DNA from 2 places in the Exiguobacterium sp. MH3 genome. Region 2 is predicted to be linked to the other one. Evidence: a T-box and tRNA genes for the amino acid it is inferred to sense, from the RefSeq annotation. Region 2 holds a T-box; the other holds one or more tRNA genes.
The links. The T-box of region 2 lies ahead of ileS (isoleucine--tRNA ligase). A T-box ahead of a tRNA ligase gene usually reads a tRNA of that ligase, here a tRNA-Ile.
Positions count from the first base shown of each region.

Region 1: it has a tRNA-Ile gene. The T-box ahead of ileS (isoleucine--tRNA ligase) is inferred to sense a tRNA for this amino acid. The anticodon was not compared.

Region 1 is NC_022794.1:870,543-885,599, reverse strand. Features, by position in the region: gene U719_RS04410 (PstS family phosphate ABC transporter substrate-binding protein) at 1-313, opposite strand, end outside; gene U719_RS04405 (penicillin-binding protein 2) at 540-2,612, opposite strand; gene U719_RS04400 (superoxide dismutase) at 2,748-3,356, opposite strand; gene U719_RS04395 (alpha-amylase) at 3,450-4,910, opposite strand; tRNA gene U719_RS04390 (tRNA-Ile) at 5,027-5,100, opposite strand; tRNA gene U719_RS04385 (tRNA-Met) at 5,112-5,185, opposite strand; gene U719_RS04380 (Na/Pi cotransporter family protein) at 5,313-6,956, opposite strand; gene U719_RS04375 (hypothetical protein) at 7,164-7,649, shown strand; gene ispG (flavodoxin-dependent (E)-4-hydroxy-3-methylbut-2-enyl-diphosphate synthase) at 7,817-8,926, shown strand; gene U719_RS04365 (hypothetical protein) at 9,026-9,595, shown strand; gene U719_RS16405 (diguanylate cyclase) at 9,694-10,773, shown strand; gene U719_RS04355 (GGDEF domain-containing phosphodiesterase) at 10,833-12,662, opposite strand; gene U719_RS04350 (bifunctional ADP-dependent NAD(P)H-hydrate dehydratase/NAD(P)H-hydrate epimerase) at 12,814-14,244, opposite strand; gene U719_RS04345 (Fur family transcriptional regulator) at 14,339-14,770, opposite strand; gene U719_RS04340 (metal ABC transporter permease) at 14,742-15,057, opposite strand, start outside.
Region 2 is NC_022794.1:1,337,099-1,352,155, forward strand. Features, by position in the region: gene nikC (nickel ABC transporter permease subunit NikC) at 1-33, shown strand, start outside; gene U719_RS06825 (ABC transporter ATP-binding protein) at 30-836, shown strand; gene U719_RS06830 (ABC transporter ATP-binding protein) at 833-1,630, shown strand; gene U719_RS06835 (ABC transporter permease) at 1,678-2,448, opposite strand; gene U719_RS06840 (ABC transporter ATP-binding protein) at 2,445-3,329, opposite strand; gene U719_RS06845 (PLDc N-terminal domain-containing protein) at 3,326-3,553, opposite strand; gene U719_RS06850 (hypothetical protein) at 3,751-4,101, shown strand; gene U719_RS06855 (hypothetical protein) at 4,325-5,416, opposite strand; gene U719_RS06860 (hypothetical protein) at 5,492-6,010, opposite strand; gene U719_RS06865 (hypothetical protein) at 6,160-6,429, shown strand; gene solA (N-methyl-L-tryptophan oxidase) at 6,488-7,630, opposite strand; gene U719_RS06875 (methyl-accepting chemotaxis protein) at 7,701-9,446, opposite strand; gene U719_RS06880 (DUF2188 domain-containing protein) at 9,857-10,081, shown strand; gene U719_RS06885 (helix-turn-helix transcriptional regulator) at 10,216-10,425, shown strand; gene U719_RS06890 (hypothetical protein) at 10,418-10,801, shown strand; gene U719_RS06895 (GNAT family N-acetyltransferase) at 10,871-11,419, opposite strand; T-box leader at 11,505-11,750, shown strand; gene ileS (isoleucine--tRNA ligase) at 11,807-14,890, shown strand; gene U719_RS06905 (SMI1/KNR4 family protein) at 14,901-15,057, shown strand, end outside.

The DNA.
Region 1 (15,057 bases), 470 kb from region 2:
TCGCTTCAGCTGCTTCTTCTTCTTTAATTTCACGCGATGCGTTTGAAAGATCTGTTTCCCCAACGACGAAGCGTTTGAATCCGCCACCTGTACCAGAGACACCGACTGTGACATCTACGTCAGGTTGTTCCATCGAATATTCTTCACCGACAGCTTCCATGATCGGGAAGACTGTAGAAGAACCGTCGATTGCGATTTTTCCTTTTAAATCAGATGAACTAGCAGAACCGCCTTTATCGTTACCACATGCTGCCCCCACTACTGCGATTGATGCTACCGTTGTGATGAGTGCTGTTTTTTTCATCCAAGACATGATTAATTTTCCTCCTCGAAAGTATGTCGCTGACGATGTCACGACTTTTTATCCGTTTTCCTTACAAGACTTATACTACGGATGAACTATTAAAACGAAATGAATCCAACGTAAAAGAATTGTAAAGGCGTGTTTTTTAGTGTTTACAATTCGAAATCCATTAGAAAAAAAGGTCAATACAAACAAAAAAAACGAGAGTGATTGCTCACTCTCGCTTTATTTCTAGTTAATTTGGCTTAGTTTGCCATGGTACGTCCTTCACATTGAAATACGCTTTGACAAGATCATGACCGATTTTTGAGTTGACGGTTTCTTGTTCCATATAAGGAAGGAACACGGCCCATGCCATCTCTGGATTGTCATACGGTGCCCAACCGACAAGGTTCGAGTTCAATGAACGAACCGGTTGACCACTTCCGTCACGTAAGGCGATTCCATCATCACCATAGACACTGACCTGCGCTGTACCTGTTTTCGCAGCTGCATCAATACCGGTTTGGGCAATGATTTTTGCTGTACCACGCTCTCCCTTAACGACACGATGCAATCCTTCGCGGACATGATCAATGTTATCTTGACTGACCTCAATCCGATTCAGGTAATTCGTCTTGAAGCTATAATCCACTTGTTTTGTTCCTTTTTCAATCGAATTCGACGCGAGAACTTCTTTTAAGAAGTGCGGTTGAACACGATAGCCACCGTTGGCAAGTGTTGAAATATACTGTGCAACTTGTAGCGGTGTAAAGGCATCGTACTGTCCGATGACTCGGTCCATGAGTAGCGTGACACGGTCCGGTGTCCCTTGAACACCTTTTGCTTCGTACGGTAAATCGACACCGGTCGTCACTCCGAGCCCGAACTGACTGTAGTAATTCTGCATGATCGCAGCCGCTGCATCTACACTTGCTCCAGCGATACCATTACTCGGATATTTCGCCATCCGCATCGCAATATTGAACATATAAACGTTTGATGAACGCTCAAGTGCCGTCAAATCCGTGATTGCTCCCATGTTGACGTACGATGCTTTTTTCGTACCACCAATCGTGATCGGAGCATCATTGATGACTTCGTTTTGACGGATAACACCTTCCTCAAGTCCCATCGCAACCGTTGCACCTTTGATCGTCGAACCGATTTGAAGCGACGTCAAGACGTTATTGATTGCGACATCTGAGAACTTGCCGGTTGCTGGATCCAACTTTTGACCAGACATCGCAAGAATCTCACCTGTCTGTGGATTCATGACGACGGCGTAACCTTCTTTTAGATAACGACTACCCATGCCACGCCCCATTTTAATGGCTTGTTGCATGATTTTGTCGACTTGTTTGTTGTACTCTGCATCAACAGTTAAAACGAGATCTTTACCAGACTCGCCTTCCTCGCGTTTTGGATCACCGACCGGCTCTCCGTTAAACGTCTCATACACATCGTATGCGGGTTTCCCACGCAGTAGATCTTCATACTGTTGTTCAAGGAATGATGTTCCGACACGGTCATTCAAGCTGTAACCTTTTGCTTTGAACTCTGCTTGTTGTTCTGCTGGAATCTTCGAGTACTTCCCAAAGATATTCCGAAGTGTTCCTTCATATGGATAAGAACGCTCGTAAAACGGTTCCACCGATACACCTTTTAAATCTTCTAGATTTTCATCGATGATCGCCATCTCTTTTGCAGATGCACCGAGTTTGACGAGCTGCGGATCAAGTGCATAACCAACTTCCATGTTATGTTTGATCGCGATGACTTCCATTGTCTGATCATCATAATCGATATCCTCTTTTGTGATGGCATCTAAACGAATTTTATCTTGCTCCGGAATCGAGAGCTTACTTTGTGCTTCTGTTGAAGGATACTTCTTTTTTACTGCCTCTTGGTATCGACGATCCGATTCTTTTGTATTCGTCGCCACCCAAAAATCCTTGATGTCCCGTTCCGTGACTTTCCAATCTTTTTTCGGTAGATCAATGATTGCCGCAAGACGCTGTGCAATCTCAATGCGTTCATCGACTTTCGTCGTTTGTGCGCGACGGTAGACGATGGAGTATTTAGAAATCGTATCAACCAAAAGACGACCATCCCGGTCATAAATCTTTCCGCGTGGCACTTCATATTTTGATGCGATCATTTCTGTTTTTTGAACTTCCCGCGAAATTTTCTCACCATTGACGATTTGCACGACTCCTAAACGGAAAATCAAAATCGCAAACAATAAAAAAACGACGAAGAACATTAAATTCAGACGAAGCGGCAGATGATTACGCCGTCTTCCTCGTACGGTGATTCGTTTAGCCATGGCGTACTCCCCTATCGTTCAAAAGTCATCTTGTTTCATTATATAGAAGGAAACTTTCCATAACAACCTATCCCATCATTTTCCGCATTAAAAAAAGCGTATCGTTCACAATTGAACGATACGCTCGTTTTCACATTACTTCGCGTCAGCGTAAAGCTTCGCTACGTGATCCCAATCAACGACGTTGAAGAACGCATTGATGTAATCAGGACGGCGGTTTTGGTAGTTGAGATAGTATGCATGTTCCCAAACATCAAGACCGAGGATTGGTGTTTTGCCTTCCATGACTGGTGTATCTTGGTTTGGTGTCGAAACGACTGCCAATTTCCCACCATCAACGATTAACCAAGCCCAACCTGAACCAAAACGAGTTGTTGCTGCTTTCGCGAATGCATCTTTGAATGCATCGAATGATCCGAATGCTTCGTCGATTGCTGCCGCGAGTTCCCCTGTTGGAGCAGCACCATCGTTCTTCTTCAACAGTTTCCAGAAGAATGAGTGGTTCCAGTGACCGCCACCGTTGTTACGGACTGCAGTTTGAATGTTTGCTGGGAGAGCATCCAAGTTTTGAAGAAGTTCTTCAAGTGACTTTCCTTCATGTTCTGTACCCTCAAGCGCCGCATTCACGTTCGTGACATACGTGTTGTGGTGTTTCGTGTGGTGAATCTCCATCGTACGAGCATCGATATGTGGCTCAAGCGCATCATAAGCGTAGCCGAGTTCTGGTAATTCAAATTTTGACATGTTCATGTCCCCCTTTGTACTATTTTCGAAAACTTCAATACCCTTTAAGACTAGCAAAAGAACCTGTGTTGACGCAAGTCAAGACCCTCGGATTTACTCGACTTCTCGTGGAGCAAAAACTGATACACCACCACCTGGAACTGGGAAGACACCAAATCCTTCATCGTCGATCACAACAGGGTGATCTTGATGGTTCGTATAGTCAAACCATTCTTGACCTGCACGTTCTTCACCGACAAACATCCGTTTTTCACACATATCGGCATTCGACAATAAGACCGCACAGCCGGAGTTCTCAATTTCCTCAACTCCACGACGAACCCAACCGACACAATGTGGATCATCGAGATAATCTTCTTGTTCACCATACGCTTTGTGATACCGTGCATAGAGTAAGGCATCAATCATTTCTTTTTTTCCTTCTACCGGATGTGGTCCTTGCACACCATAATAGTCACCGTAGAAGACACATGGATAACCATCTTTACGAAGTAAAATCGCCGCGTAAGCATGTTGTTTAAACCAGTCATCCACCCACGACTCCAGTGATTCGCCCGGTTGTGAATCGTGATTATCGACGAACGTGACGGCATTCGTCGGGTGTGATTCGACAAGGGTATCCGCAAACAACGTCGTCATATCAAAGTCTTGCCCCTGCTTCGAAGCTTCATGGAACTTGTAATGAAGCGGAACATCGAATAAATCGATCGTATAGTCGACGCTATCGAGGAAATGACGACAATCATCGAGATCTGATTTCCAGAACTCACCGACCATATAGAAGTCACCTTCACTTTTTTCAATCATTGATTTTGCGAATTCATGAACGAATTCATAGTTGATATGTTTGATGGCATCGAGTCGGAAACCTTGGCAATCAATTGTTTCTTGGAACCAATGTCCCCAGCGGATCATTTCTTCTCGGACTTCAGGGTGATTATAATCGATGTTCGCGAACATCAAATAGTCATAGTTTCCGAATTCATCATCGACTTGATCATTCCAATCTTTATTTTTACCGGAAATTTTAAAGACACCCGTCTTTTCTTCACGAGCATCAAAATCCGTTCCATTGAAAAATTCATGTGTCCAGATGAAATCTGAATATTTTCCGTTACGTCCCGGGAACGTAAACTTCGTCCAAGCTTCGATTTCAAACTCTTCTGAAATTTCTTTCGAACGATCTTCCGGATGGACTTCGACGACATTGATTGTCTCGAGTTCATCGGCTGCTGCTTTATGGTTCATGACGACATCCGCGTAAACAGCGATATCGTTCTCACGAGCAACCTGGATCGCTTCGACGAGTTCATCTTTCGTACCGTATTTCGTACGGACCGTTCCTTTTTGATCAAATTCGCCTAAATCATAGACGTCATAGATGCCATATCCTGTATCTTCATCCGATTGACCTTTTGACGCCGGTGGAATCCACACGGACGTGATGCCGGCAGCACGTAATTCAGGCGCCCGCTCTTTCAAGCGTTGCCAGTGCTTCCCATCATTCTCTACATGCCACTCAAAAAACTGCATCATCGTATGGTTACGTTCCATCTCTCTTCGCTCTCCCTTAGTTACTATAGTATGAATATTATTACAATATCTTTACTATTCCCCGGGGGAACAAAAATAAACGCTCCTCGTTTTTCAACGAGAAGCGTTCTACTGAATGGACCCTGCAGGGCTCGAACCTGCGACCGGACGGTTATGAGCCGTCTGCTCTGACCAGCTGAGCTAAGGGTCCTTAAGTAATAGTAGCGGCGGAGGGAGTCGAACCCACGACCTCACGGGTATGAACCGTACGCTCTAGCCAGCTGAGCTACACCGCCATGATGTATGTTTCTTACTCTTACTAGATTACGAGATGTGGCGAAACTTGTCAATATGCTATTTCAAAAAAATAAACAGCTGATTTCATTTTTTGAAATCAGCTGTCATAGATAAATCGTATTTCACTTAGTTCGTTAATGCGGTCCGCTGTTCAAGGACGAGATCCGTGATGTTGACAGCGTGATCGCCAATTCGTTCGAGGTTCGACAAGAGATCGACGAAAATCATCCCTGCTTGTCCCGTACATTCGCCAGCGTTAACACGAAGGACATGATGCTTACGGAATGAACGTTCGAGTGCATCGAGTTTACCTTCGAGTTCAAGAACTTTTCGAGCCCGTGTGACATCATCCTCTTCGACAGCGCGAACGGCACAATCGACGATTTCTTGTGTCAAAGCGTACATGTCATCAAGTTCTTGCTTCGCTGATGATGTGAACTGAATCCGGTTGACGATTTGGAAGTCAACCAATTCGACGATGTTTTCAACGTGGTCACCAATCCGTTCAAAATCATTGACGGCATGCATCAGTAACGAGTGCTCATTTGATTCACGTTTTGATAAATCATGTGCCGCTACTTTAACGAGATAACTCGTGACTTCTGTATTTAAATGGTTGATCGCATATTCAATCTGTTGTGATTCCGATACATCTTTCTTATCATGCGATTGTGTGTAACGCTGTGCTTTTGCAAGTGCGTCTTTCGAGAATTCACCCATACGCAATACTTCGAGCTTTGCTTGGTTTAATGCGAGTGCTGAAGATTGGTTCAAGATATTTTGATCCAGATGACGCGGTTTTGAATCAATCGTCGTATCCGTACCCGGTACGATTTTTTGTACAAGCCATGCGATTTGCGCAATGAACCAACACTGAATCAACGTATTGACGACGTTGAATGTTCCATGTGCAAAGGCGATTTGCATCTTTGGCCCTAAATCAAGCGCGCCCGTGATCCAAGTAATGAAATTCGAGAAGATTGGTAAAGCAATCAAGAATAAAATCGTCCCGATAATGTTGAAGATGACGTGTGCTGCTGCTGTTCGTTTAGCTGCAATCGACGCACCAAGTGCTGCGAGTACTGCTGTGATCGTCGTTCCGATGTTATCACCGAACAAGACGGGAAGTGCTGCTTTGATATCGATCATGCCACCAGCGTATAGCTCTTGTAAGATACCGATCGTTGCTGACGACGACTGAACAAGAACGGTAAAAATCGTTCCGACGAATACACCAAGCAATGGGTTATCCGACATCGATACCGTCAACTCACGGAACCAGACACTTGACTCAAGTGGAGCCATTCCGTCGCCCATCAATGTCAAACCATAGAACAATGCACCGAAGCCAAAGAAAATCTGTCCGATGTATTGAACCCTTTCTTTATTAAAGAAGAAGATCAAGAAAGCACCAATGGCGATTGCTGGAAGCGCAGCTTCCTTGACGTTAAAGCCGATGATGAAGGCCGTAATCGTTGTTCCGATGTTAGCCCCCATGACGACTCCAATCGCCTGTCGTAAATTCATCAGACCTGCACTAACGAGTCCGACGACGATGACGGTCGTCCCTGACGACGACTGTATCAAAATCGTGACGACGATACCTGCTAGGATACCTAACAGTGGGTTCGTCGTATATTTATCGAGGATATAACGTAATCGGTCTCCTGCTGTTTTTTGGAGCCCATCTCCCATATACTTAATACCGAATAGGAAAATCCCGAGTCCACCGATGAAGGTGAAAATCATTTCCTGCAAATCATAGTTCATCTTGCCAGCTCCTTTATTTCATGTGGATTGATGTGTTTGTAAAGTTTATTTTCTCAACTCCCCCATTATGTAAAGGTCTTTTGAACTTGTAAATAGTTTTTGAGACATCCGTTTGTTAAGGTTTTATTAATCTGTACCATTACACAAAAACCCTTTATTACTAATAAAAATTAAATAATTAAAATCTGTTTTAAAACAGTAGAAAGAGTGATTTACTTGTCATTTTTACGTCAACTGATTAATTACTTACAAACTTCTTTAATTCCAAATCGTCCGTTTTTGCGTCTTCGTTTGGCAGATGTTTCCCTTTATTTTTGTGGATTAGCTTGGATTTCATTTTGGACGACAGTCATTGATTCCTTCTTTTTACAAAAAAACATCCCAATCGTCGTCTGGTTCATCCTTCATTTCATCTTTATCGCAATCGCTGTATTACTTTACGTATTGTTTATGGCGTATCTAACGAAGGGATTTGTCCGATTGTTACTTCCCCGTCCGTGGGCGTATCGCCAAACGTTTCCTTACACAGTTGCGACGAATCTCTGGTCTTTCCCACTCGGTATGCTTCTATACCAACTCGATTATCCTCGCTTCGGAATCGGGATACTCGTAATCGGACACCTCGTCTACACATTAGTGCCATTATGGATTGCCCGTTCCGCGAAGCCACGCGCTTCACGCAAACCTCAATAAGTATCAAAATCAGGCGTCCGACGGATTGACGGACGTCCTTCTTTCATTAAACAATTGTAAATGTTCGATTTTCGTTCTTGTTTCTCGATTTTTAGGGAATAGTTCGATATGATAGGAAGGGTAAACATAAACAATATGGCGGTATGCCACAAAAGGAGATTTTCGATATGCCGAAAATGGTCCATCGCTCTAAGACTCGTCCTGTTCGTGTAGGGGACCTTGTCATTGGTGGAAATAATGAAGTCATCATCCAAAGTATGACGACAACTAAAACACACGACGTCGAAGCGACAGTCGCTGAAATTCTACGTCTTGAAGAAGCTGGTTGCCAAATCGTCCGCGTCGCTTGTCCAGAAGAACGTGATGCGCTCGCACTTGCAGAAATCAAAAGCCGAATCAACATTCCGCTTGTCGTAGACATCCACTTCAACTATAAACTTGCGCTCATGGCAATCGAAGCTGGCGTCGATAAAATCCGGATCAACCCGGGTAACATCGGTCGCCGCGAAAAGGTCGAAGCCGTCGTGACAGCAGCCAAAGCGAAAAACATCCCAATCCGGATCGGAGTAAACGCCGGTTCACTTGAAAAGCACATTCTTGAAAAATACGGCTACCCGACAGCACGTGGTATGGTCGAGAGTGCGTTGCACCACATTAAGATCCTCGAAGATCTCGACTTCCATGACATCATCGTCTCGCTTAAGGCATCAGACGTACAGTTGGCGCTTGAAGCGTATCAACTTGCTTCTGAATCGTTCGACTATCCACTTCACGTCGGGATCACGGAATCTGGTCCACTTCGCTCTGGTTCATTAAAATCAGCAGCGGGACTTGGCGCGATCTTGTCACGCGGAATCGGAAACACGGTTCGTGTATCTCTTTCAGCGGATCCTGTCGAAGAAGTAAAAGTCGCAAAAGAAGTCTTGAAATCATTTGGTCTCGCGGCGAATGCGGCGACATTGATCTCATGCCCAACATGTGGTCGGATCGAAATCGATTTGATGTCGATCGCTGCAGAAATCGAAGACTATATCGAAAACATCCAAGCGAACATCAAAGTCGCGGTTCTCGGATGTGCGGTCAACGGTCCTGGTGAAGCACGTGAAGCTGATATCGGTATCGCTGGCGCACGCAACGAAGGATTATTGTTCCGTCACGGAGAAATCATCCGTAAAGTACCGGAAGCAACGATGGTCGAAGAATTGAAGAAAGAGATTGATGCAATCGTTCTCGAAAAACAGGCTGAAAAAGAAGCCGAAAAAGCAAATCACGCATAAGTGGAAGACTCCTCCCTCGCGAGGAGTCTTTTTTCCTATCTCGATTTCGACTATGTTATACTAAGTGAAGAAAAATTTTTAGAACGTGGGTGACTGTAAATGAAAATTGGAATCGACATTGATGGAACGATCACACATCCATCCTCTTGCTTCACTTACATGAATAAACATCTCGGAACGTCGATTGACTTCAATCAGGCGTCCGAGTATGAATTGCATACGTATACCGATATGAATCAAATCGAATTTTGGGACTACATGGTGAACTCTGGTCACGAGACAGGCATTTATCGTGAATCCATCCCTCAAGAACATGTTCGTCATCACTTATGGAATTTGCGGAAGCAATATGATCTCCATTACGTAACAGCACGATCGGAGCTCGTTCGTCCTGTAACAGAAGAGTGGATCAAACAACACGAACTTCCTCTTGATTCCTTGATCATGACGGGATCACACGACAAAGTACAAGTCGTCCGTGATTTATCACTCGATTTATTCATGGAAGATCGATTAGAGAATGCTGTACAAATCGCAGAAGACACCTCTATTCCTGTAATCTTGTTCGATGCACCTTATAACCGTAAAGCCGTACCGAATAATGTCATTCGTGTCGCTTCCTGGAATGAGGCCGTTCAAGAGATTCAAAAATTTGCACCAATTCGTTAAAACAGCCGATTAGGCTGTTTTTTCCATTTTCTATGCCATTATCCGATGAGATAGCATACAATGGCATTAGATTTAGATTTTCTAATAGAAAGGGTTTCATGATGCTTACGACAGTGAATATCTTTTTCGTCAATATCTGTATTATCTTTCTTGTCTCTACATTCACTTTTTATCTGTTGCGTGATCGCTTACCGATTCAACCGGACTCGATGATGTCCACTCGCCTGTATTTCGGACTAGCGAATGGAGTAACAGGAATTCTCCTTATGCACCACGCCATCGATTTAAATGGGGCACTGATCGATTTACGATTGTTACCTCTCGCTTTATCCGCCCTATTTGGCGGTAACGTCAGTATCGCAGTGACAGGAACGATGCTTCTATTTTATCGGTTCTTGATTCATGACGGCGCTTCACTGAATGTTCTACTTAGTTCTGTCATCACACTACTTGGTTTTTTAATTCTTTCGTTTATTTGTCGCCGATTTATCACACGACAAGGGTACTTCTTTTCCGCCATCGTCACGGTCGGTTCATTACTTGTTCTTTGGCGACTGATCATAAGCAATTCTCCTGTCGATGCATGGGAAACGATCTATATTCCCTATTTTATCCTAACGATTGGTGGAGCGATTTTGTTTTATCGGTTATCCTCGCTCCTTCAACAGCACTTTGTTCTGTACTCCTATCAATCCTACCTCGCATCGACCGATCAGTTGACACGGCTTGCGAATCGACATGTCATTTTAGAAAAAGTAACGACGCTCGAAAAAAGTAACGCCTCTTGGAGTGTGATTCTATTCGATTTGGATCATTTCAAGACTGTGAACGATACACACGGTCACGCCATCGGTGACGCCGTCTTACGCCATTTTTCGATTATATTGAATGAATATTGTCCTGTACCAGTCACGGTCGGTCGATATGGAGGCGAAGAATTCATTATCATCATTCCGGATAGCGAACAATACTCTCCTGTTATCATAGCGGAAACGATCGTAACAGCCGTTCAGCAAACACCGTTCGTGATGCAGGATCATGCCGTATCAATCACCGTATCCGCTGGAATTGCTTACGCTCATCATCAGCCTGCTGAAATGGTCTTTAAGCAAGCAGATTCCGCTTTATATGAGGCAAAAACGCAAGGTCGAAATCAGTATCGACTGTACCAATCATAAGTATTGTATGAAAAAGCCACTTCTCTCCGAAAAATTCGGACTGAAGTGGCTTTTTTTGATTAATGAATCGTTCCTTCATTCGTTTTTTGTAGCAGACAGATGATTTCTTTAAGTGGTACGGGTTTAGCGAAGAAATAGCCTTGGAACAAATGAATCCCGATTTCTTTGGCAATGCGTACTTCCTCTCCTGTCTCTACTCCTTCAACGATACATTCGACATGCATCGACTCACTCAATTGAAAAATCGACTCAAGAATCGATTGTCGTTTCTCCGATGCTCCAATTTGTTCAATGAATTGCTTCGGAATCTTTAATTGACGTAACGGTAATAAACGTTCGAGGACGTGATAAGACGCATGACCAGTACCGAAATCATCAAGCGAAACTGGGAAATCAAGCGTTTTGATGCGCTTGAGCGCTCGATGAATCGACTGACTCTCAAAATCGAGCGACTGACTTTCCGTAATCTCAATCTTAATCTGTTGCGGCTTTAATGCATACTTGAGTAACGTTCGTTCAATGAATGGCATGAACGACTCACTCGTCAACTGTCGTGGTGATACGTTGACTGACAACGTAAACTCATCCGGAACCAGACCGACCAATGCTTTACGCGTCTTACATCCTTCCTCAAAGATCCACTCACCTAGACGAATGATCAAGTCACTTTTTTCAGCAATCGGGATGAACACGGATGGTCGATCGGCTCCCTGTAGCGGGGTCTTCCATCGAACCAATGCTTCGAGACCGATGAATTGCTCTGATCGAACATCGTATTGCAGTTGATAGACGAGGTGAAAATCCGTTTCAATATTAGCCTGTGCTAACGATTGTGCTGCTTTGACTCGTAATTCTTGATCCTTACGCCATTCTTGGTCAATACACATCACACGTTCGTTTTGTTGCGCTGCTTCTTGTAAGGCAGTCAATAATTGCTGCACCCGACGCTTTCGATTGTCGGTCGCCCCATCGCCATTATCAATGACGATGGATATGTTGACATAGACATGATGCCCCTCGATTTCGTATGGTACGGAAATTTCTTGGCTCAATTCTTCCATCGCTTCCTTACATGCCACCTCGTCCGGCTTTTCCATGACAATCAATAACGTCCCTGCTTCAATCCGAGCAAACGCTTGATAAGGAGGTAGTTGTCTCTTGAGTCGCTCGATACAGGCGCGTAGTACTTGTAACTGAATATCTTCTCCAAAATAACGTGCCAGCTCATAGTAGTTTTCTAAATGAATCCCGACAAAAATGAGCTGTTGTTCGGATCTTGGAAAATCAATTTCGTTTAATCCTTGACGATTCAAGACACCTGTTTCTTCATCACGTCGCGCCGTATCGTGTAATTGTATCGCAAGGTCATTCAAACGATTTAAATTGCGAATATGCAAGTGATTGATGACAAGTGCAATCGATACGCCAATCACAATCATACCAATCCGCCCATAATGGTCGGTCGGATCAATTTCCACCGTTACGGTATCGACATTCCCCATGACGTACAAACTAGTTGCGATGGTAACAATGATGGCGTACCACATCATGATGCGTTGATAGGAGATTAAAGCGATCATCAAAAACAAAAAGCTACTTGCCCAAACGGTAACTGCCGCGTAAGGTAAAAAGCTAATCGATGTAATCGGAACGACGAGCAACATCAAGGACAATAAGTGCGTTTGCAAAACGATTTCCATCTTACGACGACTGATATAAAAAATAAAAATTCCCATGATGACTAAAAATGAAATAATGACAGAACGACTCAAATATGCATTCTTGATTGTCTCTTCCGTCGTCGTATAAATGATTAGAGCACCAACAAGCATCATGAAAAGAGCAAAGTTTCCAATCCACCATTGTTGTTTCCGAACGATATCCTCCATGCTTTTCCCCTCCTTTCCGTCAGATTTTCCGTATAAAGGTTTCGACATCGCTTGATGATACTCCTGTTAAATGGAATGTGTCAATTCCTTCCTAAAAAGAAAAGTCTTCCCTCATACGTATCGTGGAAGACTTTCTTTCAAATTGATGTTTTTATAGTTCGACTCTACCTAACTCCTCGATGACATCCGTCGCTAGCAAGCTACTCGGATGTAAGCGTCGTTCAACTTGCCGAGAAGCACGTGCATACCACTCTGCTCCTTGCGCTAATGTTCTTTCGATGTCGCCTGTTGGATGTTGTGCAAGAAGGCTGGTTAATATGCCAAACAGAGTATCCCCACTTCCTCCTTTGGCGAGACCACTTGATGCACCAGAGATGACGAATCCGCCTCCATCCGGTTTCGCGATTAAGATGACATGGGACTTCAAGACGACAGTTACTTGATGCAAGATGGCATAGTCGGTTGCCTGACCAAAAAGATCATCTTGAATACTTGCGACACTCTGGTTCGTCATCCGGGCGAATTCACCGATATGCGGTGTGACGATGATCGGCGCGGTTCGCTCGGGATAACTTTCTTTTACTAGAGCTGCAGCATCTAATACAACCGGCACATCACTCTCAAGTAGATGGTCCACCCATGTTTCGACTGCCTCTTGCGATAATCCAGGACCGATTCCAACTGCTGAGATGGAGGGGAGCATCTCCTGAATTGCTGGTAACGTCTGATCAATGACCATCGCTTCCGGCGCTTGGGCGATGATTCCATGTTTCGCAAGTGCCGTCGTCGCAACTTGTAGTTTACCGACTCCTGTTCGTAAGGCTGCCCGTGTAGCGAGTTGGATGGAGCCCGGCATCGTCTCACTTCCACCAATCAATAGCGCCGTCCCGTACGTTCCTTTATGCCCGTATGGTTCCCGCTTGAATAAGGCGGTCACATCCTTAGGTGATACGCGCCATTCACCAAAAGTCGGTAATCCGATATCAATTGTTTCTAATTCGCCATAAAACGGGGCTGTTCGTATTAAAAAGGCAGATCGTTTCATTGCATGCAATTGGAATGTCACGTCTGCGCGAATCGCTGTCTCCTTAAATTCCGTTGCATGATCTGTCGGTACTCCGCTTGGAACATCTACTGCATAGATACGTGCCCCTTGCCGCTTTTGTTCCGATACGAATTCACACTGCGCTTCGAACACTTGATTCATCCGCTTTGGATCAAATCCCGTTCCATATAAGGCATCTAGAATCACATCATATTGACCACACGGTTGTTCGGTCACAAGTCCGAACGCTTCTGCATAATGAACATGAACGATGGATGTATCCGAACGATTTTCTCCAAATGGTGCATGTAGTGTGACATCAAATCCGTCGCGTATCAATTCGCGTCCAATGACATAGCCATCCCCACCGTTATTGCCTGTCCCACATAAAATCAAGATTCGCTCCGTCTTCCTATGACGCTCTTTGATACGTGTTGCGATGTGACTTCCAGCTCGTTCCATCAGCACTTCAAGTGGCAGTCCGGATGTCCGTGCCCACTCATCGATTTGTCGCGCTTCTTGTGTATCATAAATCATCTTCTCATCACCTCTGTTCGACTATTCCCGTTTTGAACAGGACTAGTCTTTTAAAACGCAAAAAGAGGACGCCCGACCGGGCATCCTCTTTCATTTAAGATGTCATGCGTTGACAATTCGCACAGCGTCCATAAATTTCGAACTTATGATCCTCAACTTCAAAGCCAGTCTCTTGGACCGGAGAAACCCATTCCATCGGACAGACATTCAATGTTTCCGTCTTGCCGCAGATTCGGCATATCAAATGATGATGATGGTGTCCTGAAGCACAAGCTGCTCGGTATTTCATCTCACCGTCTAATTCCGTCACTTCTAATAAGTCGATTTCCGAAAAGTCATTCAAGTTTCGATAGATTGTATCATAACTTAACGAAGGATGAGACGTTCGAAGAGCTTCTGCTACTTCCCGCGCACTGACATAACGATTCACTTCAAACAGATACGATAGCAAATCGAGACGCTTCGGTGTCATTTTAAACCCAGAAGCCTTCATGCGTTCACGCGCTTGTTCGATGTTCGTCTTCATGTGTTTTCCCTCCTATCCAAAAACGTTCCAACAGCATCACGATGATCAGCTCAAGTACCGCAATCAAGACGATCATTCCGCCGGGTGCCAAATCGAACTGATAAGCCAGGATGAGTCCAAGTACTGTAGCGATTTCGCCGAAGATGATTGCTAAAAAGATTGTCATCTTAAAACTCTTCGCAATTCGAAGTGCTGCCGCAACCGGTAACGTGATTAAGCTTGAGACAAGCAAAATCCCAACGATTCGCATACTGATCGCAATGACAAGCGCAACGACGATCATAAAG
Region 2 (15,057 bases):
GAACGATTCGGTGTATCAAAAACGATGAAATGAGAGGAGGTACCCGTATCGAACCGATCTTAGCTGTCGACGGTCTGACCGTCCGTACGAAACAACAAGTAACATTGATCGAAGGGGTGACATTCTCAATTCAAGCTGGACAGATTCTTGGTCTTGTCGGAGAGAGTGGCTGTGGGAAAACGGTGACGAGTCTCGCTTTAATGCGTCTGATCAATCCACAGACAACAGACGTCACCGGCGATATTCGACTGAACGGAACATCAATTCAATCCTTATCAGAACGCGCTGTGCGAACGATTCGGGGCGGTGAGATTGCGTTCATCATGCAAAATCCGATGAGTGCCTTCACACCGGTCTACTCGATCGGGCACCAGATGATCGAGACGATTCAAACCCATACACGTTGCTCAAAACGTGAAGCAAAACAACAAGCGATGACGGCACTCGAAGAAGTCAATCTGACGGACGCCGCCCGGTTGCTCAAAGCTTATCCGTTCGAGCTGAGTGGAGGGATGTTGCAACGGATCATGATTGCCTTAGCCGTTGCCTTGCGCCCGAGCGTCTTGATTGCCGACGAACCGACGACGGCACTCGATGTTTTTAATCAAAAGACGGTTCTTGAATTACTCGAACGGATGCGGGCGACTTACGGAACGGCGATCTTACTCATTTCACACGATCTCGGTGTGATCGCCGAACTCGCAGACGATGTCCTCGTCATGCAGCAAGGACGAATCGTTGAGCAAGCAGATGTCTTTGATTTGTTTGATCGACCGCAACATCCGTATACACAGTCCCTTCTCGCACAGCATCTAGGAAGGGAGGCATTCGGATGAGTTTACTACAAATCGATCAAGTCTCACACGTCTACAAACGCCGGTTTCGACCAGCTCAGACCGTCTTACATGATGTGTCGTTGACGCTTGAAGCGGGACGCTGTCTCGGATTGCTCGGGTCGAGTGGTGCTGGGAAAAGTACGCTCGGACGATTGTTGCTCGGACTCGAACGCCCAACGACCGGAACGATTTGGTTCAATGGTGTCGATCGCCACGCGACAAAACGACCATTTCAAGGTGACGTCCAAGTCGTCTTCCAGGACTCGTTTGCTGCGGTCAATCCGAAGCTGACGGCTGCCGATATCATCGCCGAACCGCTTGATAATTTCATTCGTTTAAAGGGTGAAGCACGGCAACAGCGTCTCGTCACGCTAATTGAACAAGTCGGGCTCAAGGCGACGGATCTGACGAAATATCCGGCGCAGTTCAGTGGCGGGCAACTCCAGCGGATCGCGATTGCGCGAGCGATTGCTGCTGAACCACGTCTGATCGTTTTAGACGAAGCAGTCAGTAGCCTCGACATGGTCAACAAACGATTGATTCTTGCATTGTTAGCTGACTTGAAACGGCTACACGGTCTAACATATGTCTTCATCACCCATGACATTAAAGCTGCCGAACAACTGTGTGACAGCTTTGCGATTTTGGAGCAGGGACGTCTCGTCGGGCATTACCCGAGTTTAGCAGCGTTCGATGCTGCGACGGATCCTGCCGTTGAACGGATGCGCCAAGCAAAGCTTGCCGTGCATCCAAGGCAACGAACGATTCGAAAGACACAAGCAAACAAAGGATAACGGACGGCTGAACGGCTCCGTTATCCTTTTTGTGTTGTAGCGGTGGATCAATAAGCCGTTTTTCGGAATCGAAGTGCTGACCAGCCGAGTGTGAGAAGAATCCAAATGAGACAAGAAATGATTCCGATTAGATGGGACGAAGAAAAAAACGACGTGTGCGATGGGAGCGACAGTAGCGCGCCAGGCATAAAGAATAGAATGTCTGGCATTAATGAAGGAAGTGCAACAAGTAGTAAGGAAACGACGAGCGACAGGATACCAATCGGAACAGCACGTTGCAAGAAAGTGCTGATCAGTAGCGTCAGACTGACGACGAACAACGTCCAGAGACTAAAATCGAGAATGATGCGTAGCGCAAGCAGCGGCGAAAGGGATCCGAACCAATAGACGGTCAAACAGTAGGACGTGAGGGCGCCGATCAGCATCCCGAAGAGACTGATCATCCCGTGACTGAACCATTTCGACAGGAGATAGACATTCCGAGAGACAGGGCGCGTCAAAATGAAATCCTGCATGCCGGTTTGTCGGTCTGAAGCGAGCAGTCCCATGAAGCTCATGATCAGGACGATCAAGCCAAGCTGATTGAATTGCCCATGGATCGTTACGCTGAAGACGTCAAGCGGTTGCGGGGCAGGACGATTCGGATCAACGATGATTCCGTCCGCGTTTCCGACGTGTGCGAGCAAAACATCCATGTACATCAACAGCAATGGTTGGGTCGCGCCGAGGGCAATGAAGAACAGCGGTAGCCAGACGATCTTCCATTCTTTCCATGCTTCTAACCACTCGGTCAGCGTCAACGTATAAAACGTCCTCATACGTCTGCCACCATGTCGAGAAACCGTTCCTCGAGTCCGATCGGTTGATAGGCAATCGAGGAAATCGACCATCCCTGTTGAATCAGAGTGGTCGTTAACTGTGAGAGGTCAAGCGGCTGCTGTGCGGAGAACTGATAGCAGCATGGGTTGATTCGATCAATTTCGACTCGTGGAAATCGTGTCGCAGAAAACGACGGGGCAGCTGTAAGCGTCTCGACTTGAATCCGGTATTGATCCACGTTGCGCTGATTATCGAGCGGTCCCAGCAATTTTCCGTGTTTAATGACGAGGAAGCGGTCGCAACACGTCTTTGCGTCTTCTAACAGGTGCGTTGAGACGATGATCGTCATCCGTTTCTTTAAGCGGAGAATCAATTGATTGATATCATGTCGACCACTCGGATCTAGGGCGGAAGCCGGTTCATCTAGAATCAAAAATGTCGGTTCATGTAAGGTGGCTTGGGCGATTCCGAGACGTTGGCGCATGCCGCCGGACAGGCGTTCGATGACTTCTGTTTGTTGGTCGTGGAGTCCAACTTCATGTAGAACGGCTGGAATCCGCTTATTTAACGTTGCGCGATCAAGCCCCGACAAGCGTCCGAAGAAACGTAGTGATTGTTCGCACGTCATCCAAGACTTAAAGTCGGTCTGTTGTGATAAGTAGCCGATCGATTGCTGCTGTTGACGGATGGAGCGCGAAGACATCGTGATCGAACCACGGTCACTCTCGATCATGCCGCTCAGACATTTCAGGAGTGTCGTCTTTCCAGCACCATTCGGACCAATCAGTCCAAGACATTCATGTTCGTGAATCGTAAAGGAAATATCGTCTAAGATAAGACGTCGTTGAAGTGAAAGCTGGAGATGAGAAATCTGAATCATGCTGTCATCCTCCTTCCGAGGACGAAGTAGAGAATCGAGCCGATCGGCTGGACGAGGAGAATGATCAATAACCAAGTAGTCGGTGTCGCGATCCGGTCCTTCCGTCTAAACCAATCGATACAGGCGCAGCTGAGTAGAATCAGGTTGATGAAGATGTAAATCAATAATAGGGGCAGAAGTCGTTCCCAGTCGATTTGTGATAAGGCAGAGAAATCTGTGTTCATGAAAAACCCTCCTTTTCTATTACCATTATCAATAATGAAAATAGAAAAGTCAATGCCATAGACGAATCATCATTAGTTCTCAATCAGTTAGAGCTATGATAAACTTCTCTTATCAAAATTTTCCAAATGCGATTTGAATCAAATCGTTTAGATGAAAGGCGAACTATCAAACGAATCATGATGTCGAGGAGGATTATATGCAGATTTATCAATTCAAAAAAGAGGTGGGCAAGAAAATTACGAAATTCGATTCGAACTTTGTGATGTCACGGATCATGCAGACGGAAAAAGTGACACACATCGGATGCATCCATTTAGAAAAGGATGGCGTGGTCGGTTATCACCAGGCGATCGTGCCGCAACTCTTGTTAATTGTAGAGGGTGAAGGATGGGTAAGAGGGGAAACGGATGACTACATAAATGTTCAGCGTGGAGAAGCCGTGTTTTGGAATCAAGGAGAATGGCACGAAACGAAGACCGATACGGGGTTAACAGCGATTGTGATTGAAAGTGAAGAACTCGATACATCATCTCTCGTTTCCGTATGACGAAACTAAGCTTGATACATAAAGAGGCTGACTCAAAAAAAGAATGATTCGCTTCCTCATGCCCTTTTCTCAGGCGAGACACTAGCCAGTTTTCCTGCTTCATTCAATCAGGAAAGCGGGTCTTGTTTGTCTCTGACAGCGCAAAAATGCGCTTTTCCTGTAGGAGTGGCGTGTAAAGCATCATTCTTTTTATCTTTGTAGAGACTAAAGTTTACGTCAGCCTCTACTCTGATTCCGTACACCATTTTTCTAATTCTTCGAGGCATAGATGTAACCGAGCAGTGATCATTTCTCGATTTCCCATCTGTTGCGTTGTTTTATGAGTGAGATGAGGCTGATGTAGAATGTCGAAGTGCTCATACGCTTCTTGCAATATCCATAGTGTATACTCATCCAGTAATCGTCGAGTTTGCGTGGTGCGTTCGTCTCCAACCACGTTAAAGCAATATCCGCTTATAAATCCATCAGCTATGTTATTTAGAATATTACTTTTTTCTTGATACGCTTGATTTATGTATCGTGGAGCATTTGAGAAGGCTGGTAACAAAAATTTGTAACAAAAAACGAAGTAAGCCGCATATTTCAAATCAAAATCCAATCTTGGAAACGGATCAATGATTGCAATGTGTTCATCACTTAAAATTAAATTTTCTGGTGTTACATCTTGATTCACGAGCGAGATGTTTTGAACCTGAGTTCGTCTATTTTCAATTAAAGCATGAATATGCTGACTGACTTTTTCTTTATCAAAGCAAAGATTAGAGTGAATGAGAGCATTTAAGGCGGTTAAGACGTGTTCATTTTCTTCCAGCCATAATTCATCCTCGTTCCTTAAATCACTACCTTGTAAAGTTTCCCCTTGCCAGTGCAGTTCCCCGAAACCAACAATAGAGGTTTTCTGGTTGTGTATACGATGAAAAATTTGTCCTAATTTCGTACCGTAAGAATGGGCTTTATTCTGATCGAGTAACAATAAATCTGTTCCACGACCCATGAACGTTTCTACTGTAAATACTGTGTCATCTCTAATAAAATACTGATAAAAGTCAGGACAGACATTTTGGTCACTTGTATTGGCATGTAAATAGTAAGCTTTCGTTGACTCATACTCAGTAGTCAGCTCTTGTTTATCAATCTTTTGCAACTCCCCATAAGCCTCATTCTTTTTTAGTCGGATCACAAGGTCTTGATCCTCTGACCTAGTTACTCTATAAACAGAGTGCCAAGCTCCTTCACCAATCTTTAGAATCTGTTCTGCTTTTATATTCAACGTATCCAGTACAATTGCATCAAGATTTTCTTTGATCCGTTTCATGGGGTCTATTTTTTCTCCTTCGCAATGTTGTCTCGTTTCAGTTTGCTGAAAATAAGCTTTTGAAACGGAGCGTGTTTACGGCAAGATGACGAGTGAGACGGTCCGTTCAGTTGCCTGGTCTTCTGTCTCTAGGTGATGATATTTTTCGAGCAGTGCCCGCATGTCCTGTTGAAAATCATTGAAGGTTTCATCCGTCAGGTGCAATTTCGCGATCGAGAACGTCGAGTGGTCCTGACCTTGCGTTTGAACGGTCTGTTCGAAGTACATCTGGTACTGCTGCAAGACGTACATGAAGTAGAACGAGACGAAGTTCACTTTTTCATCGTACGTCGCACTGTTCCAGTCTGCTTCGCTGATTTGATAGCCGCTTGTGTTCAAGGCATAGATCTTCTCTTCGACTTTTCCAACACGCTGGACTGCGACGACCTTCAACAACTGATCGTCCATCATCGCATTGACTTGCCGGTATAAGGTCGACTGCGGTACATCCGTTAAGCGTTGATTCAGTTGCATGATTGATAAACCGTCTTCGCGATCAATTAATTCAAGTGCAATCTTAAACCGGACATGATTTTTGAATAAGTTAAAGTTCACGACGTGTTTCACTCCTTCGTTCAATCGATTCTAAAACTATCTTATCATGCTTTTGGAAACATTCTTAAAAATGATAATGTAAAAAGAGGGAATTTGATGTATTCCTTGAATGATTTAGATTAGAGTATGTGTTAGAAAGGAGTCGTCATATGAAAAATACAAGTTATCGCTATGGTACATATGCACTCATTACAAGCTTTTTCTTATTCTTCATCGTTCAGATGTTTCGTGCGTATGTTGAGTTATCACCAGAGTTTCTAGGAGAAAATCTTGGCGAATACTACTTAACATACTTCCCAATCGGTGCATTGATCCTTGGACTCGTATTACTGATCCACGGCTGGTGGACTGAAGATGAGAAAAAACAGCGTGAAAAGCTAGCTGCAAAAAATCAGCAAGAATCGAATGAATCGGTGTGACATCATACCGTTGATACAGAAGACCGACAACGCATTTTCGTTGCCGGTCTTTATCGTTTCATGTGTTCAATTGTTTAAATCGCTTAATCGCGAACGGTCCGATCGGTTCAGTCGTCGAACGTTCCATAATCAATTCACTAAGTACTTTTCCGACTAAGCTGCTGAACTTGAATCCGTGACCGGAAAAACCGGCGGCGATTGCGATATGCGGATAGTCCGGATGCAAATCGATGATGAAATCTTCGTCTGGCGTCATCGTATAGAGACACGCTTTGCCGTGAGCTAAAGTATCGATTGAGGGCATGAACGTATTCGTGAACTGTCGTAAATCAGCCAGATCACCCGTCTCTTGACCGAAAGGACGGCGTGGTTGATTCGGATCAACCGGGATGCCGCCGTCGTGGCGTCCGATTTTCAGACCGGCTTGAGCGATACTTGGAAAACCGTAATAATAACCGGCGGGTGTATCAAAGGCGAAGGCAGGGAACACCGCGTCATTGAATACCTCTTCCGCTGCTTCGAACCAGGCGAACGTCTTACGGACCGGGCGAAGCGGTAAGGAGAGACCAGTCTGTTCTAGCAACGGACCAGACCAGGCACCGACTGCGACAATCAATGCATCAGCTGAATAGGTGTCTGTTCCGACGGTCACGTCAACGCCATTGGCGTGGGCAGTAAGCGTCGTCACTTTCGCATTAGTCCGGATGTCGACACCGTTCGCGACAGCAAGATCACGGTATGCTTCAATACAATCCTCGCACTTCAACACACCGGACGTCGGTTCAAAACAACCGATATACTCGTCGGGCATCGTTAAGCCGGACCAGCGCGTTCTCATTTCTTCAGCCGTCAGGATCTCAAGCGGTAATTCATACTGCGCTGCACTCCTGATGATCGTCTGCATCGAACGGGACGAGCGGTGACCGGCATTCAAAACTCCGGTGTTCAGGAACAGACTCCGACCGCTGATCTGTTCCAACTCGTACCATAAGCGTTGCGCGGCTAACGCCAGCGGCACATAAGCTTCACCTTCTCCGTAGGCATGGCGAATGATCCGTGTCTCGCCATGATGGCTCGCTTGATCATGCGGTGGATTATGGGCGTCTAGTAGTAAGATGTTTTGATCGGTTCGTGAGAGATAGTAGCCGGCTGCCATCCCCATGGAACCGGCACCGACGATGATGACATCATAATGGGACATCTGGTTCGACTCCTTCATATGTAAGTTCACACCAGTATAGAGTGAGAACTAGAAAAGAACAAATGAAAGATTAAATCTCGAAGCGACGGGCTTCTTGTTCTAAGTGTTCTGTTCGTGCGTTTAAATCACCGACGAGCGTATGCAGCGTCGTGATCGTCGCGATCATTTGTTCAGACGCAGCGGCAACTTCCTCGTTACTCGCCGTATGTTCTTCCGCGACAGCGGCAATTTCCGTCAAGGCATTGCGAATGAATCGTTCTGCCTGCAAGACGTCTTCCATCTGTTGCGTCATCTGTTTTGTTGCCGTTGAGACGTGCGTGACTTGATCCGTTAATCGTTCGAACGTCGTATCTGTATCGAGAACGATCTGTTCACCGGCTGCTGTTGCCTCGACCGTCGTCTTAAAGCTATGTTGCATCTGCTGTGCACTGGCTTCGATTGACGTTACAATCGTTGCGATCTCACTGACACTGCTAGCGACATGGCTCGAAAGATTCTTGACCTCGGTCGCAACGACAGCGAATCCTTTGCCTTGTTCCCCCGCCCGTGCCGCTTCAATCGCGGCATTAAGGGCGAGTAGATTCGTCTGTTCGGAAATTCCGCGGATGATACCGACGAGCGTTTGGATATCTGATGATTGCTGTTTCAGTAGATCAATCTGTTCAGCAGATTGTGTGACGTGCTGATGAATGTGACGCATTTGTTCAACAGAAGTAGACATTTGCTCCCGTCCGACTCGTGTCAGTGTTGCCATCTGCTCCGTCGTTCCTTGAATTTCGACACCAGATTGATTCGTCGTCTCGATCAATGTTGCGAACCGATTCATCTCATCATTCAATGAAAGCGTGACTTGGGTCTGACTTTCGGTTCCGGTCGCGATTTCCGACATCGTATGAGCGATTTGCTCAGAACCGTCGAGTACTTCCGACGTACTTTGGTCGATCGATTGACTCGTCGTCGAGACGAGGGTAGCCGTCTGTTTGATGTCGACAATCATCGTCCGCAGCATCTCGTTCATATCACGAATCGAGATCGCAAGCGCATAGATTTCGTCTTTCGAAGAAATCGTCAAATTGGTCAACGTCTGTTTCGCCTGATCCAGTCGTCCCTCAGCAATCAAGGCAGCGACTTTCTGTAACGTTTCGAGCGGACGTAATTTACGACCGAGGGCGATGTAAAGCAAGATGAGTGTGGCCGTTAACAGAAGAAGTAAAAGTCCAATGAAAATCGGAGCATTTTGTTGCAGTAGATCCGTCGTCAGGGCATCGACTTCCTTCGCCGCGATATCGGTTCCAAGGATGCCGATGACGTTCCCAGTCGAATCTTTCAAGGGGACATAGACACTGATGTACTGTCCATAAATTGGATCATCAATCACGTCCGTCGTATGTGTTTTGCCCTTTAGGACGTCCTGCATATCGGCGATGGTTGCACCACTTGCCGGGGCATTGATTTTCGCAGCCTTATCTTTTGGTAAACCATCGATCAACAAGCGGACCTTGTTTTGATCGATCCGTGCTGTGTATGTATATAAGAGTCCGTTTTGTTTACGTAAGGTATCGAGTTCTGTTCGTAACGTTTCGTATTGTTCGGACGCGACAGGCGATTGTAGGAATTCAGTGTAAGCCACCGTATCGAATGTCTTGCTGATGCGTAAGGCATCTTTTTCAGCAGTCGCTTTCAATGTTGAGACAGCGGTTTGTTTCGTATTGAAATATAAAGCCAGACTATTAAAAACAAAAAAGGCAATCAAAATCAAACTGATCATTACTAAAAGACGTGTTCGGATGGAATGGTTCTTGGTTGTGTTTTTCACATGCAACCGTCCTTTCAACTCATATTTTCTATCTGTAATTCATTTATCGGTCGTTACAATACATATTAAACAGGACCTTTTAACGATTTTTTTATAAAAGGTCGTAAGAAAAACCGTTTTTTCTAAAAAAAGGATTTATCAAGAATAATTCAGGGCACATAATAGTTAGAAAAAAATATAAGTTGAGGGAAGAGGGATTGAGATGGAAAGTGAAGTCGACCATCGAATCAAGGCAAGACATGTATATGAGAATGAATTACGAAGACACGCGGTCAGCACGAAAAAAGCAACCTTTCGATTGATGACATGTCTACGTTGCCAATCGAAGATACTGTTGAAACAGGGACATCAAGATAGTCACCAATGTGACGTGAACGTATCTAGCTGACACGTATGAGAGGAGGAGTTGGATGAAACGAGAGCAACATGTCACGCCACATCCTAAAGGTGGCTATCAAGTGAAAGCTACTGGTGCGACTCGAGCAACTAAACGATTTGCTACACAAAAAGAAGCGATTGCAGAAGGGCGTCGGATTGCGAAAAAACAGAAGACAGAGCTTGTCATTCATAACAAAGAAGGGCAGATTCGCGAAAAAGATTCCTACGGACACGATCCATTTCCACCACGAGGTTGAGCCATCATATACGACACGTTCTGATGTGAACGTGTCTTTTTAATGATTTTCGTGTCAAATGTTTTTGACATGAGGATGGAATTTCATTACAGTAGAGATGTAAAAAGAATTTGACACGTCGTGGAGGAATGGACATGAGAAACCACATCAAAGAGCGACGTCTAGCGGCAAAATTATCGCAACAAGAACTGGCTGACCGTTGTCAGGTCAGTCGGCAGACGATCAATGCGATTGAAAACAACAAGTATGATCCGACTTTACAATTAGCGTTTAATATCGCCAAAGTATTGCAGACACAAGTCGATCATCTGTTCATTTCAGAACAGGAGGAATGGGATGTCTAAGAAAAAAACGGGTTTATTTTTAGTAACGCTCGTGATAGTGGCGAGTCTTACCATCATTAGTATGATCATCGAAAACAACGTAACGTTCTTCTCGATTGTTCAATTGGCGATTTTGTTGATCATGTTCTTCTCGTACTTTACGTGGGCACGATCAGGAGAAGACGAGCGTCCTGTACCAGAAGATGAACTCGGCAAAAAGATTACGACGGAAAGCGGTCTCGTTAGCTACAAAATCCTGATCGTCCTGATTTTTGGATTCATCTGTCTCGATTACTTTTTACATGAATCAGCGAATCTGTTATTGATTGTCTTGTTCGCGATCGGACTGACACTGTTGCCGATCATAGAATTTTTAAAAGCAAGATCTTATCGATAAAACGGTATAAAAGTCGTTTAGACGGATTTACCCATCTAAACGACTTTTGATATTTCACAGATTATCTTTTTAAGACGACCTATCACTCCGCAAGATTGAGTACATATACAGATCGTCGAACTGACCACGTGTTTTCTCATATTGACGAAGCAACCCTTCCCGCTGGAATCCGAGCCGTTCAAGCAATTGGTGTGATGCAGTATTTGCTGGTAAGACAAGTGCTTCGATACGATTTAAAGAGAGCTCCTCAAACCCATATGTGATGACTGCAAGTGCTGCTTCTTTCGCGATGCCTTGTCCCTGATAAGCTGGACTCAACTCAAAACCAAGTTCTGCCCGCTGATGGCGTGCCGACTGATTCAAGAATCCGCAACTGCCGATGATGACATCGTCTTCTTGTAACGCGATCCCGAACCGGATGCCCGTGCCATCGCGACGAATCGAAGCGTACCAGTCAATCTCTTCAAGCGCGTCTGCTTCTGATTGAAAGGGGTCGAGCCCCATCTGTTTGACGACTTGTTCGTCTGATAAATAGGCGAGGACACTCGTAGCATCTTCGGGTAACACTTCGCGTAAGACGAGACGGTTCGTTTTAAGCGTTGGGAAAGTATGTAACATTCAAAAAAACTCCTTTGCAAGAAAATGTATAAAGCTGTTGTGCAGTCTTTAAGTCATATGGTAAGATTCTCCACAACAAGAGCATATCATTTCGTTGACGAGAAAGAGTAATGATTGTCCCTCTGCCTTACAGAAAACCGGGATTGCTGAGAGCCGGTAGCCAGATCAATCATGAAGATCCTCTCTGAGAAGTCACGCTGAACCATTCAGTAAGCGTGACCGGGTGTCCACCGTTACATGGAATGCGCATGATAGTGTGCAACTAAGTGCTGTCGAGAACGAGTATTCTCGACGGAATATGGGTGGTATCGCGGTGAAGTCCGTCCCTGTCAAAGGGGGCGGACTTTTTTGTATTCTCTTAGTTACCGAAAAAGGAGCGAACAAGAGATGACGTCACAAAATCAAGCAGAAACCGTACAACAACGTGAAGCGCGTGTCCGCAACAGATGGAAACAAGACCAAGTCTTCGCACGATCGATTGAACAACGCACGGAAGCGGAATTCGTATTCTACGAAGGACCGCCGACCGCGAACGGCTTACCCCACGTCGGTCATGCATTCGGACGAACCGTCAAGGATACCGTCGCCCGCTATAAGACGATGCAAGGATTCCGGGTCGAACGAAAAGCAGGCTGGGATACACATGGACTGCCGGTCGAACTCGGGGTCGAGAAACAACTCGGCATCTCCGGCAAACAAGCGATCGAAGACCATGGTGTCGAAGCATTCATCGCACGCTGTAAGGAAAGTGTCTTCTCCTATGAAACACAGTGGCGCTCCTTCACGGAAAAACTCGGCTACTGGGTCGACATGGATGACCCTTACGTGACGATGGAGGACGAGTATATCGAAAGCGTCTGGCACATCCTCGGGACGATCCATGACAAGGGCTGGTTGACGAAGGGACATCGTGTATCACCGTATTGTCCGAGCTGTCAGACGTCACTCAGTTCCCATGAAGTCGCGCAAGGCTATCAGGACGTGACGGACTTATCGGCGACGGTCAAACTCCCGATCGTCGGCATGGAGCAGACGTTTCTACTTGCATGGACGACGACACCGTGGACGTTACCGGCAAACGTCGCGGTGGCGGTTCATCCGGAATTGACGTATGTCACAGTAGCGTTTAAAGGAGAGCGATTCATTGTCGCAAAAGCGTTAGTCGCTGAACTGTTCTCAGAATCCGTCGAGGTCGTATCCGAACAGCTCGGTGCGGAACTCGTCGGCTTGCGTTATGAACCACCGTTTGATTTCGTGACGCCAGAGAACGGCCACACGGTCGTCGAGGCGTCCTTCGTCCAAGCGACGAGCGGAACCGGACTTGTCCATCTTGCTCCAGCGTACGGGGAAGAAGATTACCGGGTCGTCCGGGAAAACGGACTGTCATTCGTTAATGTCGTCGATGCTGCTGGGTGTTACACGGATGCCGTTCCACCACTCATTGGTCGATTCGTCAAGGAGTCAGACGTCGTGATCATCCAGCTGCTCGCTGAACGGGGACGCTTGTTTGCGAAAAAACGCTATACGCACAGCTATCCGCATTGTTGGCGATGTGACTCACCACTGCTCTATTACGCACAAGACAACTGGTTCATCGAGACGACGACCGTCAAGGAACAACTCCTTGCGAACAATGCTTCTGTGACGTGGTACCCCGATCACGTCAAGGAAGGGCGGTTCGGAAAGTTCCTCGAGCAACTCGTCGACTGGAACATCAGTCGTAATCGCTACTGGGGTACACCACTGAACGTCTGGGAGTGTGAAGCGTGTGACACGACGTTCGTTCCAAAAAACAAGGCTGACTTGTTGCACCGGACGACGACATCGACGGAATCCGTCGAGTTGCATAAACCATACGTTGATGCGTTATCGCTCTCGTGTCCGACGTGTCAGGGAGTGATGCACCGGACACCCGAAGTCATCGATGTCTGGTTTGATAGCGGAGCGATGCCGTTCGCGCAACAGCATTACCCGTCACGGACGCAGACGCTTAACCGCTATCCAGCCGATGTCGTCATCGAAGGCATCGATCAGACGCGGGGCTGGTTCTACAGCTTGCAAGCGATCTCGACACTCTTCACGGGACAGTCTGCCTATAAGCGTGTCCTCGCACTCGGGCACGTCCTCGATGAGAACGGGCAGAAGATGTCGAAGAGTCGTGGAAATGCCCTCGATCCGGTGGCGTTAATCGAAGCATATGGTGCTGATAGCTTACGCTGGGCGCTACTCGTCGACAGCAGTCCGTGGAGTGCGAAACGGTTTGCTGAGCGGATCGTCCAAGAAGCAAAATCAAAACTAGTCGATACGCTAGATCATGCCGTCCAGTTTTATCTGACGTATGCCGAACTGGATGGATTTGATGGCTCACGTCCGCAAAAACGGACGCGTCTCGACGAATGGTTGCTCTCGCGTGTCCATCAGACGACGCAAGACGTGACGGATGCGATGGACGATTATCAATTGACTCAAGCAGCGCGGAGTCTTGCGCAACTCGTCGATGAGATCAGTAACTGGTACATCCGCCGTTCTCGGGAACGTTTCTGGCAAGCTGACTGGTCGCAAGAAAAACAAGCCGCGTATACGACACTCCACTTCGCACTTTCGACGACGGCACGACTACTCGCTCCGTTCACGCCGTACCTTGCCGATGATGTCTATCAACGATTGACAGGAATGAGCGTGCATGTAGCGGATTATCCGGTTGCCGATCGATCGATGCTCCGACCTGATCTGGAATACGAAATGGCACAGGTTGTCTCTGTCGTCGAGTTAGGACGACAGGTGCGTAATACGCACGCCTTAAAAGTCAAACAACCGCTTGCTAGCTTAAGCGTCCAATCGAGTGAAACCTTTTCGTGGTCGGACTATACGGCAATCATCCAAGAGGAACTGAATGTAAAAGACGTCCAAATCGTCCCGACGACGCAAGCGACGACACAGTTCCGTCTTAAACTGAACTTCCGCGTAGCCGGAGCGAAATTCGCACAGCAAGCGAACGCGATCCATCAATGGCTACAACAATTGTCTGCACAGGAGACTTCCGACTTGCTTGAGACAGGAAGATTAATCTATCAGACCGCTTCAGGCGATGAAGTCGAGGTGCGTCAAGCGGACGTCATCGTCGAACCAATCGTCCAGACGGGTTTTGCTGCTGCGACGAATGGTGGACTCACCGTGACGCTCGATACGCGGATCACGGAAGCACTGGAGCAGGAACGCTGGATGCGGGAGCTCGTCCGCTATATCCAGTCGGAACGAAAGGCACAAGCGTTATCGTGGGACGCCCGAATCGATCTCGTCTTGTCGGTCGATGCGACGTTCCAACCAATCGTCGAGACGTTTGAGCCTTTGTTATTCAAACACCTTTCCTTATCCTCCGTGCGAACTGAACCGCTACAAGGAGCAGGGGATGTTCAGCTAGGGGGACACGATGTCGGTGTCTCGTTCACACCAACGAAAGAATATTGTTAAGGAGAAGAGCATGATTGCATTAGAAGCATTAAAAGGTCGACTCGTCGACGGTTTGTTAGAGGTTCAAAAAGAAGAAGGATATGTTGCCCGAGAACGTTTCATCTTTAACCGAGGAGCGACGGTCGAACAGCTCGCGCTGTTACCTGCGTGGACGGCAGACGACTATC